DNA from 3 places in the Stappia sp. ABD4_338 genome. Region 1 is predicted to be linked to each of the others. Evidence: riboswitches for the same ligand, from Rfam matches in the RefSeq annotation. Region 1 holds a riboswitch; each other region holds the start of a gene.
The links. Region 1 has a riboswitch for cobalamin ahead of ACYX4S_RS07390 (DUF1636 family protein). Riboswitches for the same ligand answer to the same signal wherever they lie in the genome.

Region 2: linked by a shared signal. The riboswitch ahead of nrdH (glutaredoxin-like protein NrdH) and the one ahead of ACYX4S_RS07390 (DUF1636 family protein) in region 1 are both predicted to bind cobalamin.
Region 3: linked by a shared signal. The riboswitch ahead of cobU (bifunctional adenosylcobinamide kinase/adenosylcobinamide-phosphate guanylyltransferase) and the one ahead of ACYX4S_RS07390 (DUF1636 family protein) in region 1 are both predicted to bind cobalamin.

The regions. Positions count from the first base shown of each region.
Region 1 is NZ_CM149982.1:1,604,355-1,609,338, reverse strand. Features, by position in the region: gene ACYX4S_RS07400 (zinc ABC transporter substrate-binding protein) at 1-682, shown strand, start outside; gene ACYX4S_RS07395 (GTP-binding protein) at 884-2,098, shown strand; cobalamin riboswitch at 2,147-2,358, shown strand; gene ACYX4S_RS07390 (DUF1636 family protein) at 2,482-2,964, shown strand; gene ACYX4S_RS07385 (ABC transporter ATP-binding protein) at 2,961-3,782, shown strand; gene ACYX4S_RS07380 (ABC transporter substrate-binding protein) at 3,820-4,767, shown strand; gene ACYX4S_RS07375 (FecCD family ABC transporter permease) at 4,771-4,984, shown strand, end outside.
Region 2 is NZ_CM149982.1:3,748,829-3,753,812, forward strand. Features, by position in the region: gene nrdF (class 1b ribonucleoside-diphosphate reductase subunit beta) at 1-333, opposite strand, end outside; gene nrdE (class 1b ribonucleoside-diphosphate reductase subunit alpha) at 350-2,503, opposite strand; gene nrdI (class Ib ribonucleoside-diphosphate reductase assembly flavoprotein NrdI) at 2,500-2,916, opposite strand; gene nrdH (glutaredoxin-like protein NrdH) at 2,925-3,146, opposite strand; cobalamin riboswitch at 3,251-3,442, opposite strand; gene ACYX4S_RS16860 (MFS transporter) at 3,533-4,939, opposite strand.
Region 3 is NZ_CM149982.1:2,387,919-2,392,902, forward strand. Features, by position in the region: gene cobN (cobaltochelatase subunit CobN) at 1-1,448, opposite strand, end outside; gene cobW (cobalamin biosynthesis protein CobW) at 1,513-2,604, opposite strand; gene cobU (bifunctional adenosylcobinamide kinase/adenosylcobinamide-phosphate guanylyltransferase) at 2,601-3,143, opposite strand; cobalamin riboswitch at 3,303-3,539, opposite strand; tRNA gene ACYX4S_RS10815 (tRNA-Asn) at 3,728-3,802, shown strand; gene ACYX4S_RS10820 (VOC family protein) at 3,954-4,838, opposite strand.

The DNA of each region.
Region 1 (4,984 bases):
CCACGGCCATGCGGATCATGACGATCACGCCACGCACGATCATGATCACGGCGATCACGATCACGGGCATGACCATGAGGAGCACGCCCACGAGGGTCATGACCACGATCACGACGGGCACGATCACGATTCCCACGCAGGCCATGAGCACGGCCACGGCGAGGTGGACCCGCATGTCTGGCTCGACCCGGAGAATGCCCGCGCGATGGCCCGTGTCATCACAGAAGAACTCGTCGAGCACGACCCGGACAACAAGGCCGCCTACGAGGCGAACCTTGCAGCGCTGAACACGCGCCTCGACACCGAGACCGCAGAAATCCGCGACATGCTGGCGCCGGTGAAGGACAAGGGCTTCATCGTCTTCCACGATGCCTACCAGTACTTCGAGAAGCGCTTCGGGCTCGCGGCGGCCGGATCGATCACCGTCAGCCCCGAGGTCATCCCCGGAGCCGAGCGCGTGAGCGCTATCAAGGCCAAGATCGGCGAGCTGGGGGCGACCTGCGTCTTCGCCGAACCGCAGTTCGAACCCAAGCTGATCACCGTCGTCACGGAGGGCACCAACGCGCGCACCGGCACGCTCGATCCGCTCGGCGCCGCCCTGCCCGCCGGCCCCGACCAGTACTTCGGGCTGATGAACGATCTGGCCACCTCGCTGAAGGACTGCCTCGCCGGCGAGAGCTGACCCGGCATCCGGTCCTGGCCGGGCACGCCCGTCCGGCCAGGGTCGCCCCGACGCCGTGCCGCCACCAAACCGCGCAGCGGAGTCCGCGCGGCTTTCTTTCGGCCAGATTTGTTATGTTATCTCATAATATAGAGATGACAACGGGGCCTGCCGTCCGCTCACAGGACCGCCCTCCCACTTCCGTCTCTTGAGGACACCAACATGCCTTCCCTTCCCGAAAAGCTTCCCGTGACCGTCCTGTCCGGCTTTCTCGGCGCCGGAAAGACGACGCTCCTGAACAGGATCCTCTCCAACCGTGACGGACTGCGCGTCGCGGTGATCGTGAACGACATGAGCGAGGTCAACGTCGACGCCGGTCTCGTGCGCGATGGCGGCGCGGATCTCTCGCGCACCCGCGAACAGCTCGTGGAGATGACCAACGGCTGCATCTGCTGCACCCTGCGCGAGGACCTGCTGACGGAGGTCTTCCGCATTGCCGGGGAGCAACGCTTCGATCATCTGCTCATCGAGGCAAGCGGAATTTCCGAGCCGCTTCCGGTCGCGGCGACCTTCGCCTTTCGCGACGAGAACAATGTCAGCCTCGAGGATGTGGCGGAAATCAACTCCATGATCACGGTCGTCGATGCGGCGAACCTGATCGCGAACTACGGCTCCAACGCCTTTCTCGCCGAGCGCGGACTGGAGGCGGCGGAAGGCGACGACCGCAGCCTCGTCGACCTGCTTGTCGAGCAGATCGAGTTCGCCGACACCATCGTGCTCAACAAGGTGAGCCTCGCGGACGCGCGCGAGTTGCAGGCGGTGCGCAAGATCGTGCGCGCGCTCAACACCGACGCGCGCGTGCTGGAGACGGATTTCGGCAACATTCCGGTTCCCGAGCTTCTTGGCGCGAAGCACTTCGATTTCGACCGTGCCCAGTCCCATCCGCTCTGGTTCAAGGAGCTCAACGGTTTTGCGGACCACGTGCCCGAGACCGAGGAATACGGCATTCGCTCCTTCGTCTATCGCGCCCGGCGCCCCTTCGCGCCGCAGCGATTGAAGGCGTTCATCGATCGCTCCTGGCCAGGCGTCGTGCGCACCAAGGGCTTCTTCTGGCTTGCGACCCGCCCGCGCCACGTCGGGGAAATCAGCCAGGCGGGCGCCCAGGTGCGCACGGAAAAACGCGGTCTGTGGTGGTCGGCGGTTCCCAAATCCTACTGGCCGGAAGACCCCGCCTGGGCGTCGGCCATGCGCCCGATCTTCGATTCCCGGTGGGGCGACCGGCGCCAGGAGATCGTCTTCATCGGCCTGGACACAATGGACGAGGCAGCACTTCGCGCCGACCTGGATTCCTGTCTGGTCGACGACGACGATTTCCGCCCCGACCTCTGGACCGGGTTGCCGGACCCCTTTCCCGCCTGGCAGGCCGGGACCGACTGAACGGGACGGCAGGCAAGGCGAAAGCGGTTGCCGCGGGGCGGCCAATCTGCCACTTTTCGTGGTGATGGTTGCCTGCGGAGAATCTCCAAGGGCATGAAAAGGGAACACGGTGAGGCGTACCCAACAGGGACCGAGACCGTGGCTGCCCCCGCAACTGTGAGCGGAAAGCCGACCCCATGTGCCACTGTCCGGACAGGACGGGAAGGCGGGGGAGGCAGCGACCCGCGAGCCAGGAGACCTGCCATCATGGTTTCACCAATTACCGGACGGGGTGTTCCGGGAAGGCGACATGGCAATATCCGGACAGTGCAGGCTTTCCATCTTGCATCGTCCCCCGGCCATCGGTCTTCCCCTGCCCCGCTCCCTCGACCGGCAGGATAAGGATGGCCAGCGACCTGACCTCCTCCATCATCGGGCATGACGACCCGGCACGCTCCGGCACCGCAAGCGCGATCGTCACCGTCTGCAAGACCTGTCGCGCCCGGCACGTCGACGAGGATGGCGCCACGCACTACGGCGAACGCGTCGGCGAGGATGTCTCGAGACGTCTGGCCGAGGCCCTGTGCGCGCTTGAGCTCGATGAGCGCGTCGCCCTTGCCGACGTCGGCTGCATGGCCGGTTGCGGGCGCCCCTGCTCGGTCGCGGTCCAGGCCGTCGGCAAGGCGGGATATCTCTTTGGCGACATCGTCACGGACGAGGAGGTGGCGGCAATCGCCGCCTTCGCGGGCCAGCACATCGGCCTCGAGGACGGATGGTGCTCCTCGCTTCAACGCCCCGAGGCACTGAAGCGCAAGACACTGGCACGTCTTCCCGCTCCCCTTCCCCTCCCGCCGCTGGCCGGCGCCCTTCGCGAGGCAGCGGAATGAGCCACGAGACCGGACAGGAGGTCACCCTCGAACTTCTCGGCCTGGGCTATGCCACCGCACGCGGCGACGCCCTTGTCGCGGATGTGTCCTTCCACGTCCACGCCGGCGAGATCCTTGCGATCGCGGGGCCCAATGGCGCTGGCAAGAGCACGCTGGTGCGCATGATCGCCGGGCTGATGCCCGCCGGCTCCGGCGAGATCAGGCTCGGCGGGCGCCCCCTGACCGATATTCCGATCGCGGAACGGGCCCGCTCCGTCGCCTATGTCGGCCAAAGCGAGGAGCCCGACGGACGCCTGTCCGTCACCGAATATGTCGCCCTCGGGCGGTTGCCGCACCGGCGCGCGCTGGATGCCCGCGCCCATCGCACGGCGGTCGCCGAAGCGCTCGCCGTCGCCGGCCTCTCCTCCCTTGCGCCTCGCACCATCGGCAGCCTGTCCGGCGGCGAGCGCCAACGTGCCAAGATCGCCCGGGCCGTCTGCCAGACACCGAAGCTTCTGGTGCTGGACGAGCCGACCAACCACCTCGACCCGCGTGCCCGGGGCGATCTGCTCAGCCTCGTTGCCCGCCTGGGCATCACCGTCATCGCCGTCCTGCACGACCTGACGCTGATCGAGGATTTCGCCAGCCACGTTGCACTCATCGACGACGGACGCCTAGCCGCCTACGGCCACCCGCAAGAGGTCCTGTCCGGCGCGAGGGTACGCGAGACCTTCGAGGTCGACATGCACCGGCTGCCCCACCCCTTCGAGGACCGGCTGCTCTGCGCCCTCGACATCCCCATCAGCCGGCCCATCAACCGGCCCGTCCCCTCGCGCTGAACCACAAGTCCCTCCGCCTCTGACCGAAAGACCCGTCATGCTCCGCATCCCGACCGCTCTCGCCGCCCTTCTTCTCGCGGGGACGGCACAGGCCGCTCCCGTCACCGTCGACAATTGCGGCGAGCCGCTCACCTTCGAGACCACGCCCGAGCGCATGGTGACCCAGGACATCAACATCTCGGAGATGGCCTTCGCCCTTGGCCTTCAGGACCACATGGTCGGCGTCAGCGGCATCAGCGGCTGGTACAAGACCACGCCCGATTTCGAGAAGAAGCGCGGTGACCTGCCGGAAATCGCGCCGAAGTACCCTTCGATGGAGAACCTTGTCGCCTCCGGCGCGGATCTCTTCTTCGGCGGCTGGTACTACGGGATGAAGCCGGGCGGAGACGTGACGCCGGAAACGCTTGGCCGGCAGGGCATCAAGACGCTGATCCTCACCGAGAGCTGCATCCACGTCGACAAGGAGCGCCCCGCCGCATCCCTCGACCTGCTTTACGGCGACGTCGAGCGGCTGGGAAAGATCTTCTCGCGCGAGGACGAGGCCAACGCTCTGGTGGAGGGCTGGAAGTCCCGTGTCGCGGCCGTTCAGGAAGCTGTCTCCGGACGCGAGCCCGTCAAGGTGTTCCTGTATGATTCCGGCGAGGACAAACCCTTCACGGCGGGCCGCTTCGCCATGCCGACCGCGATGATCGAGGCCGCCGGCGGACGAAACGTCACCGCCGACATGGAGACGAGCTGGGGAACCACCTCTTGGGAGGCGGTCGCCGCCGCCGACCCCGATTTCATCATTCTGCTCGACTACCAGGACAGCGGCGGCGCCGACAAGCTGTTCGCCTTCCTGCAGGCCCATCCCGTTCTCGGGCACCTCAAGGCGGTTCAGGAAAACCGTACCCTGCCCCTGCGCTACGAGGAACTGACGCCCGGCCCCGCGAACATCGACGGCGTCGAGAAGATCGCCCGCGCCCTCTATCCGGACGCCTTCTGAGCCATGCGCCTTGTCTTGCTCGCGACCGTCGGCGTGCTGGCGGTCGCGATTCTCGTCATCGCAGCCATTGTCGTGGGCTCGACGCCGCTGCCGCTGGAAACGGTGATTGGCGCGCTTGCGGGCGGGCCACAGGCGGAGACGCCGCTCGGGCGCATCGTCACCGACCTGCGCCTGCCGCGCGCCCTGCTTGCGCTGCTGACGGGCGCCGGGCTCGGTA
Region 2 (4,984 bases), 2.1 Mb from region 1:
GCTGCGCGCGTGCACCGCCTCCATGAAGGCGACATTGCTGAGCACCGCCTCCTCGTGCGGCGTCACCGCGTCGCCCATCAGCGCCGGCGCACCGACCGCGTTCTGAATCGTGTCCAGAAGGGTCAGGCCGGTGAAGACGCGGATGGTGAGCTGGCGTTCCTCGTCGGTGAGCTGCGACCACGACTGGATGTCGTTCGACAGCGGCACCTTTTCCGGCAGCCAGAAATTCACGGTCAGACGGTTCCAGATCTCCAGATCCTTCTCGTCCTGCAGCCGGTTCCAGTTGATGGCGCGCGGCACATCACGCACGGGAGATTGGCGCAACACGGACATGTCGTTCATCAAAGCCTCACAGCGAGCAGGAAACGCACCCCTGCACCTCGGTCCCCTCGAGGGCCATCTGGCGCAGGCGAATGTAGTAGATGGTCTTGATGCCGGCCTTCCAGGCGTGGATCTGGGCCCGGTTGATGTCTCGCGTCGTGGCCGTGTCCTTGAAGAACAGCGTCAGGGACAGGCCCTGGTCCACATGCCGGGTGGCGGCGGCGTAGGTGTCGATGATCGCCTCGGCGCCGATCTCGTAGGCATCCCGGTAGTACTCGAGATTGTCGTTCGTCATGTAGGGCGCGGGATAGTAGACGCGGCCGATCTTGCCTTCCTTGCGGATCTCGATCTTCGAGGTGATCGGATGGATCGAGGACGTGGCATTGTTGATGTAGCTGATCGACCCGGTCGGCGGCACCGCCTGGAGATTGCGGTTGTAGAGCCCGTCGGCCATCACCGCCTGCTTCAGGGCCGCCCAGTCCTCGCGGACCGGCACCTCGATGCCGAAACGCCCGAAAAGCTCCTTCACCGTGTCGGTTTCGGGCAGCCAGTCCCGCTCCAGATATGTGTCGAAGAAGGTTCCGTCGGCGTATTTCGACCGCTCGAAGCCGACGAAACTGCGCCCGCGCTCGCGGGCCAGCACGTTCGAGGCCCGCAGGCAGTGGTAGAGCACGGCAGCGAAATAGACGCTGGTGAAGTCGATCCCCTCGCGCGATCCGTAGTGGATGTGCTCGCGGGCCAGGAACCCGTGCAGGTTCATCTGCCCGAGACCGATGGCATGGCTCTCGTCGTTGCCGCGCCGGATCGAGGGAACGGAGTCGATCGCCGACATCTCCGACACGGCGTTAAGCGCCCGTACCGCCGTGTCGACCGTGGCGCCGAGATCGCCGCCGTCCATGGCCCTGGCGATGTTCAGCGAGCCGAGATTGCACGAGATGTCGGTGCCCAGGTGAGCGTAGGAGAGGTCGTCGTTGAACCTCGACGCCTCGTTCACCTGCAGGATCTCCGAGCACAGGTTCGACATGGTGATACGGCCCGCGACCGGGTTGGCGCGGTTCACCGTGTCCTCGAACATGATGTAGGGATAGCCGCTCTCGAACTGGATCTCGGCCAGTGTCTGGAAGAACTGCCGCGCGTTGATCTTCTTCTTGCGGATCCTCGGGTTGTCGACCATCTCGTGATACTTCTCGGAGACGGAAATTTCCGAGAACGGCACCCCGTAGACACGCTCCACGTCGTGCGGCGAAAACAGGTACATGTCCTCGTTCTTCTTCGCCAGCTCGAAGGTAATGTCGGGGATGACGACGCCGAGCGAGAGCGTCTTGATGCGGATCTTCTCGTCCGCGTTCTCCCGCTTGGTGTCGAGAAAGCGCAGGATGTCGGGATGATGGGCGTGCAGGTAGACCGCGCCCGCGCCCTGACGCGCGCCGAGCTGGTTGGCGTAGGAGAAGCTGTCCTCCAGAAGCTTCATCACCGGGATGACGCCGGAGGACTGGTTCTCGATGCCCTTGATCGCCGCGCCGTGCTCGCGAATGTTGGTGAGCATCAGGGCCACGCCGCCGCCGCGCTTGCTGAGCTGGAGCGCGGAATTGATGGCGCGCCCGATGGACTCCATGTTGTCCTCGATGCGCAGCAGGAAACAGGAGATCAACTCGCCGCGCTGTGCCTTGCCCGCGTTGAGGAAGGTGGGCGTCGCGGGCTGGAAGCGCCCGGCGAGGATCTCGTGCATCAGCCGCGACGCGAATGCCTCGTCGCCGCGCGCGAGGGTGAGCGCCACCATGACGACCCGGTCCTCGAAGCGCTCCAGGTAGCGCTTCCCGTCACGCGTCTTGAGGGTGTAGCTGGTGTAGTACTTGAAGGCGCCGAGGAAGGTGGGGAAACGGAATTTCACCTTGTAGGCCGCCTCCCACAGCCCCAGGATGAAGGCCCGGTCGTACAGATCAAGCACGGCGGCCTCGTAGTAGCCCTCCTCCACCAGGTACCGCAGCTTTTCCTCCAGCGAATGGAAGAAGACCGTGTTCTGGTTCACGTGCTGGAGAAAATACTGGCGCGCGGCCATGCGGTCGGCATCGAAACGGATCCGCCCGGCATCGTCATAGAGGTTCAGCATGGCGTTGAGGGCGTGATAGTCCAGCCCCTGCCATTCCGTGGGAACGGCCTGCGCCGGAGGCGCTTCGCTCACGTCGCGCTCGAGAGTTGCGTTTTCCAAAACCTGTCCAGTCCTTCACTGACACGTGCGATATCGCTCGTCGTTCCGGCAAGCTCGAAGCGGTAGAGCAGCGGCACGCCGCATTTCTCCGCGATCACGTCACCGGCCAGGGCGAAGAGCGCTCCGAAGTTGCGGTTGCCCGAGGCGATGACGCCACGAAGCCTGCCGCGCGTGTCGGGGTTGTTGAGGAAGCGGATCACCTGCCTGGGCACTGCACCGCGCCCCGTGCCATCGGCAAAGGTGGGCGTGACCAGCACGAAGGGCCGCGCCGGCGCGGGCACGGGGGCGGACGAGGCAATCGGGATCCGCTCCGCGTCGATCCCGAGCCTTTCCACGAAACGCGCCGTGTTGCCGGAGCGCGAGGAAAAGAAGACCAGCCCGCCCATGTCCCGCCTCAGCGCAGCGCGGCGATCTTGTCGGGACGAAAGCCCGCCCAGTGGTCGTCACCGGCCATCACGACCGGCACCTGGCGGTAGCCGAGCCCGGTCACGCGCTCCATGGCCGCCTCGTCGAGCGTCAGGTCGACGAGTTCGTAGGAAAGCCCCTTCGCGGCAAGCGCGCGGGTCGTGGCGGTGCACTGAACACAGGCGGGTTTGGAATAGACGGTGATGCTCATCAGGTGTCCCCGGATCTCTGCCAAGACGTGGCCGATGCACAAGGGGACGCGAACGCGCGCGGACACACCGCGACCGTACGACGCCTCCGGGCCCACCGACCGGGTTCGCTCTCAAGGTCCTGGCAGGTCTCCTGACTTGCGGCTCGAGCACCTCGGTCCACCTTCCCGGCGCTTGCGCGCCAGTGGCTCATCGGACCTTGGCTTGCCGCTCACAGTTGCGGGGGCAGTGCCGGTTTCCCACCGGCTTCCCTTTTCAGCCGCGACGAATCGCGGACACCAAGACAACACGATGTAGGCACCCGCACCGCCCTGGTGTCAACATGTAGTGGACTTCTCAACAGCCTCCCGCATGTCGCCCGACCGGAGCGGGACCGCCCCGCACGCTCTCAAGAGGCACGGGAGAGCCGCCCCGCATGGCTGAAGAGAGCCAGTGCAAGCGTGACCAGCGCCAGTCCGGCGGCCAGGGCGAAGGTCATGGAAAAGGCGTGGGCCACCTCCGCCGTGGAGGCTTCGGCCGCGTTTCCCGTTCCCAGCACCGCGACGAACACGCCCGGCATGGCCGAGGCGCCGGTCATCAACCCGAGGTTCCGCGACACGCCCAGCAGGCCGGAAAGACGTCCGCGCTGCTCGACAGGGGCGTCCAGGAGCACGGCGGTGTTGTTGGCCGCAAGGAAAAGCTGAAAGGCCGGGGTCAGCACGATCAGCGCGACGATGTAGCCCGGTACGCCGAAGACCCTCGGCAGGAACGCCAGGCAGAGCAGGCCGGCCATGGCCTGCACCAGCCCGAGAACCATGACGCGCGCACTGCCCAGCCGGTCGGTCAGACGCCCCGCCGGAATGCCGGAAAGCGCGGCGACGACCGGCCCCACGGACATGACAAGGCCGATCATCGCCTCGTCCAGTCCGAGCGAGAACGCCAGATAGAAGGGCGCGACGACCAGCGTGGACATCATCACCGTTCCCACCAGGAGGTTCATCGCGAAACCCGCGCCGGTGCGGCGGTCACGCAGAAGCCGCATCGGCACCAGCGGCGCGGCGGAGCGGCTCTCGACCAGCACGAACAGGACGAAGGCGACCATGGCCCCCACGACGAGCGTGCCCGTGCCGAACGGCACCTCCGGCGCCCCGCCTTCGGCCGCAAGCGCATAGGCGGCCAGCGCAATGACGAGCAGCACGGTTCCCGGAGCATCCAGATCGCGCGCCGAGGCGCGCCGGCGCGATGCGCCGCGCCCAAGGAAGGCAACGGCCAACACAAGGGTAAAAAGCGCGAAACCGGCAAGAAGCCAGAAGGCCGCCCGCCAGTCTGCCCAGGCGAGCATCGCTCCGCCGAGCGAGGGGCCCAGCGCCGTTCCTGTCGCCGACATCGTACCGAGCACGCCCATCGCCATGCCGAGCCGCTCCGTCGCGACCCGGTCGCGCGCGATCGACATGGGAAGGGCGATGAGGATGGCGCCGCCAGCACCCTGCACGGCACGGCCCGCGACGAGCACCTCGAGGCTCGGAGCCATGGCGCACACGCCCGATGCCGCGATGAACGCCAGAAGACCGGCGATCAGGACCCGGCGATGGCCGAAGAGGTCCCCCAGCCGCCCCGCGCTCACGATGGTGACCGTCACCGCCAGCAGATAGGCCAGCACGACCCACTGAACGCCGGTGATCGTGGCCGAGAAGCCGCGCGTGAGCGCGGGAAGAAGAACCGATGCGATGCTGATGCCCATCGACGCGGTGAGCGTCGCCGCGGCAAGTGCCGCAAGAACGGGGACGGAAGGCCGGTCCGATGTCGTGTCGCTCATGAGTGCCACCCTTGTGATCGAAGTGAAGTGGCGCTACATCTGCCA
Region 3 (4,984 bases), 780 kb from region 1:
GGCGCGCCCCAGCGATCCGTGACGGCGATCCGGACCGCCTCGGGCAACGCCCCGAAGGCCGCCCGATAGGCGTCCAGCTTGAGCACTGCCCCGCCATGGCGCACCCGCCGGTCGGAAAGGTCGTTGGTCGGCCCTTCGCTGATACGCGCCATGAGCTCGTCCGCCCCGACCGGCGCGCCCTCGACGGCATATCCTTCCCCGGCCAGTGCCTGCATGAGCGCCGCGCAGGAGGCGGGCGTATCCAGGCCGACACCATTGGCAAGGCGCCCGTCCTTGTTGGGATAGTTGGCAAGGATCAGAGCCAGCTTCCGGTCCCCCGCCGGCGTGCGGGCCAGTCGCGCCAGCCGTGCCGCCTGTTCCGCGACGAAGGCGATCCGATCCGGCTTCGGCACAAAGCGCATGGTCGCGGACTGGGTGCGCGGGTCACGCGGAGCCTGCTCCTTGAACGAGACCGCCCGCGTCAGGATACGGCCATCCACCTCCGGCATGACCACATGCATGGCGAGGTCGCGGATCGAAAGTCCCTGGTCCGACTCGCTCCACCCTTCTTGTGAAGACGACGAGAAGACCACCTGCAGCACCGGCGCTCCGGGGGCGTCCAGCGGCGTGGTTTCATGCAGCCGGCCCGCGCTGCCGACGGCGAAGGCGGTCGCGTTGAGAACAACCGACGGGCGCGCCTCCCCGAAGAGCGAGGCAAGGACGGACGCCGACTCCGCGTCCTTCAGAGAGGCCACGAAAACCGGAAGTGGGTTGATACCCCGCTCCCGAAGCGCCTCCGTCAGCGCCTCGACCGGCTCGGTGGCCGCCGACTGGACCAGCGCACGATAGAACACGAGCGCGGCCACCGGCGCCTGCGGATCGTCCCAGGTTTTCTTGAGATCGGCGAGACTCGCGTGCATCGAACCGGGCAGGTGGAGCCCGGCGCGTGGAAGCGGCCGGGGCGGGTCGGCCTCCGGCGTCCCATCGAGCAGATGCCGGCACTGACGCAGCAGGTTCGCCAGGTTCTCCGCGCCGCCCTCGGCCATGTACCGCCAGAGCCGTTCGACCGTTTCGAGCGGCAGGGTCGAGCGGCTGGCAAGCGTCTCGTCCCAGCGGTCATCTCCGGGCATGACCGCAAGCCCGATGCCTTCGCCACGCGCAAGTTCCGTCAGCCGCTCCACCCCATACGGCCAGTATTCGGCGCCACCCAGCAGCCGCAGGATGACGAGCCGCGCGCCCGAGGCGGTGTTGTCGGCGTAAAGATCGACGGAATAGGGATGGGACAACGCCATGAGATTGGCGAGCCGCAGTTGCGGCCCTTCCTCGCCCAACGCGCCGGCAACGGCGTTCAGAGACGCCAGTTCCGTATCGGCGGCCGAGAGCACGATGACATCCGCCGGCGACTGGCCGAGATCGACGGCCTCCTCCCCCTGGTCGATGCGTCCGCTTCTGCCGGCGAGAATGTGCATGTCGTCTCCCGTTCCCCGGGAACGTGGCACGGTCCCGGGTGTTTCCGTCCGAGAAGGACCGGTCTCAGGCTGCTTCGGAGCGGGCCAGAAGCCCCTCGATGCGGATGGGGTCGAAGCCGGCGAGACCGATCACAACCACCCGGCCCGGCGCGCGGGCATCCTTTGCAAACCATGCCTCCACGCGTGGCCCGACCGCCTGCACCATTGCCGGAGCGGCCTTGCCCGCAATCTCCACCGCTCCCTTGATGCGCAGCACCCCGGGCATGGCCATCGCAGCGGCAACGCGCTGTTCGAGTTCCTTCAGGGAGGCAAAGGCCGGCAAGGTCACCACATGGCTCTCGAACTCGTCATGATCGTGGTCGTGGTGATGGTGGTCATGATCGTGATCGTCATGGTCGTGATCATCGTGATGATGATGGCTTTCGTGGTGGCTTTCCCGGCCCGTCATGTCCTCCTCCGAGGCACTGAAACGCCCGAGCAGCACATCGCCGGCAAGATACCCCTTTTCCGCCGCGACGATCTCGACCGCCGGCCGCACCCGCGCCGAGACGGTTTCGCGGACGCGGGCGAGCGCGTCCGCATCCACGAGATCGGCTTTGTTGAGCACGACGAGATCGGCGCAGACGAGCTGGTCCTCGAAAAGCTCTTCCACCGGGCTTTCGTGATCGAGCGCCTCGTCGGCCGCGCGCTGAGCGGCAAGGGCGGCCTCGTCCGCGACCACCCGCCCTTCGGCGACGGCCGCCGCATCGACCACCGTCACAACGGCATCGACGGTGACGCGTGTCTTGACGCTGGGCCAGGAAAAGGCCCTGACCAGGGGCTGCGGCAGCGCAAGACCGGACGTCTCGATCACGATGTGATCGGGCGCCTCGTCGCGCGAGACGAGCATTTCCATCGTCGGCAGGAAGTCGTCGGCGACCGTGCAGCAGATGCAGCCGTTGGTCAGTTCCACCACGTCGTCCGCCGCGCAATCGGGATCGGCGCAACCGTCCACCAGCGAGCCGTCGAAGCCCATGTCGCCGAACTCGTTGACGATGAGCGCGATGCGCTTGCCCTTCGCGTCCCGCAGGAGGTTGGAGAGAAGAGTCGTCTTTCCGGCCCCCAGGAAGCCGGTGATGATCGTGGCCGGGATCTTGCCGCTTGCAGGCGTGCTCATAGGGTAATCTCCGGTTGGAGGGAATTCGGCTTGAGAACGAGCGGCAAGCCGCAGGCGACGAGAACCACCGCCTCCACACTCGCCGCGATCTTGCGATTGAGGCGCCCCTGCTCGTCGCGGAAACGGCGGGCAAGCGCATTGTCGGGCACGATGCCGGAGCCGACCTCGTTGGTCACCAGAACCACGGGCCCGCCAGCGGCTTGAAGCGCCGCCGCCAGGCGGTCCGTCTCGGCCGGAAGATCGGCATCGCGGAACATCAGGTTCGAGAGCCAAAGCGTCAGGCAATCGACGAGAACGGCCGTTCCGGGCGCGCTTCGGGTCGTGATCGCGCCGGCGATATCGAGGGGTTCCTCGATCGTCTCCCACCCCAGCCCACGGGCCTCCACATGACGGGCGACACGCGCGCGCATCTCGCCGTCCTCGGCGACGGAGGTCGCGAGATAGACGCGTGCAAGTCCGCTGGCGGAGACCAACGCCTCCGCGTGGGAGCTCTTGCCCGAACGGGCTCCTCCGGTCACCAGAACGCTTCGGCAGCGCACGGTATCAGGCCCGGCGGCAGTGCGCGGGATGACACGAAGCCTGTTCGGCGGACCGTGGAATCACGGAAAAGGTATGATGAGGAAGCGCGTGGAAACGCGTCATGTGAGCCTCCTGCCGTCCACCCGACGGCTGTGACGTTTCGGGACGCGGCGCTCATTTCCGCCGCGTGTCATCCGGCTCGTCTCCTGGCTCGCGGGTCGCCGCCTTGCCCTGCCCTTCCCGGGCGCCCAACCGCGTTGGAGCGTCCAGTGGTCTCTGCAGGAAGGCTCGCCGCTCACAGTTGCGGGGGCAGCTACGGATTCGGGACCCCGAATTGGGTCGTCCCCCACCGTATTCCGACTTTCCCCTCTCCCTCGGACTTCGTCCGTCGGAAAGGACCGGACCTCATTCTTAGCCCGGCAAACGCCACACAACAAGCGGATCCGGGACCTGGAAGCCCCTGACCAGCACCAAATCGCCGCCGCCGCCCGGCGCGATTTTTTCGCTTCTGTGGAAAACATGACGACAAAAGGCTTGGCAAATCCGCACGGCGTTTGCTATACGCCTCCCACCGACGCGGTGCTCAAGAGCGCCGCGACAGTGATCCCCGGTAGCTCAGTGGTAGAGCAAGCGGCTGTTAACCGCTTGGTCGCTGGTTCGAATCCGGCCCGGGGAGCCACTGCCCTCTTTCTCCCCCACATCGCAAACGTACAGCCGCCAATCAGCGCGGAACGACGAGTCACGCCGCCCGCGAGCACTCCCGCAGGCGAACGATGACCGATGGCCTCGACGCTTTCACGCCGGACACGCCTCTTCTATGGGGCAGCCCCCTAGGCGGCACGAAGATGAATCCGTGTTCCCCACGGATCGGCAAGCGAGACGCCGCCTTGTCCGGCCTCGTTCAACGCCACTCCGGCGTCCCCGGCCCGCTCCCGCACGCTCGACACATGCCCGGGATCCCTGGCAAGAATTTCCACGAAGTCCAGGCCGGCGCGGTTCGGATCGCGCGCACCCGCGCCACGACTGCCCCACACGTTCCCGGCAAGCTGGTGATGGTATCCTCCGGATCCGAAGAAGCTTGCGCCCGGATAGTGGGCACTGATGTCGAAGCCGAGCACGTCGCGGTAGAACCCCTCGGACACCCCGGTCTCGCCGACGCGGAGATGAACGTGCCCGACACGCCCGCCCTCCGGCATTCCCTGCCAGACCGCCCCCTCGCCCGCGGCAAGCACGCCCTCCACGTCCATCGGATCGGTGGACATGGTCACCGTGCCGTCCGGCGTGCGCCAGTCGGCCTCCGGACGATCCGCATAGACCTCGATGCCGTTCCCTTCCGGGTCGCTGAGATAGACCGCCTCGCTCACGATGTGATCCGACGCCCCTTCGATGCGCGCACCGAGACCGGCCGCGTGAGAAAGCCAGCGCCCCAGATCGCCGCGCGTCGGCAGCAGGAACGCCGTATGGAAGAGCCCGGCCTCGCGGGCGCTGACTGGCGCGAGATCCGGTCGCTCGTCCAGCTCCACCAGAGGCACCGCACCGGCACCGAGAACGACACGCCCCGCCACACGCTCCAGTTCCTGCAGGCCGATCACGTCGCGATAGAAACGCGCCGTCGCGGACAGGTCCCGCACCCTCAGGCCGACGCGCCCGACGCGCATGGGCACCGCATCCATGTTGAAGGCGGCAGCGTTTTTCGGCTCGCTGGATACTGACATTTCCTGCTCCTGTGCACGCGCGGCCGGACGGTCATTGCGATCACGCAACACCGGATGCCGCTGAATGTGCCCTCAATCTGGTAGCGCCCCGACGCAAAGACAATCGCGTAAATCGTGAGCTTATTGTCTCCATTTCATGAACGATA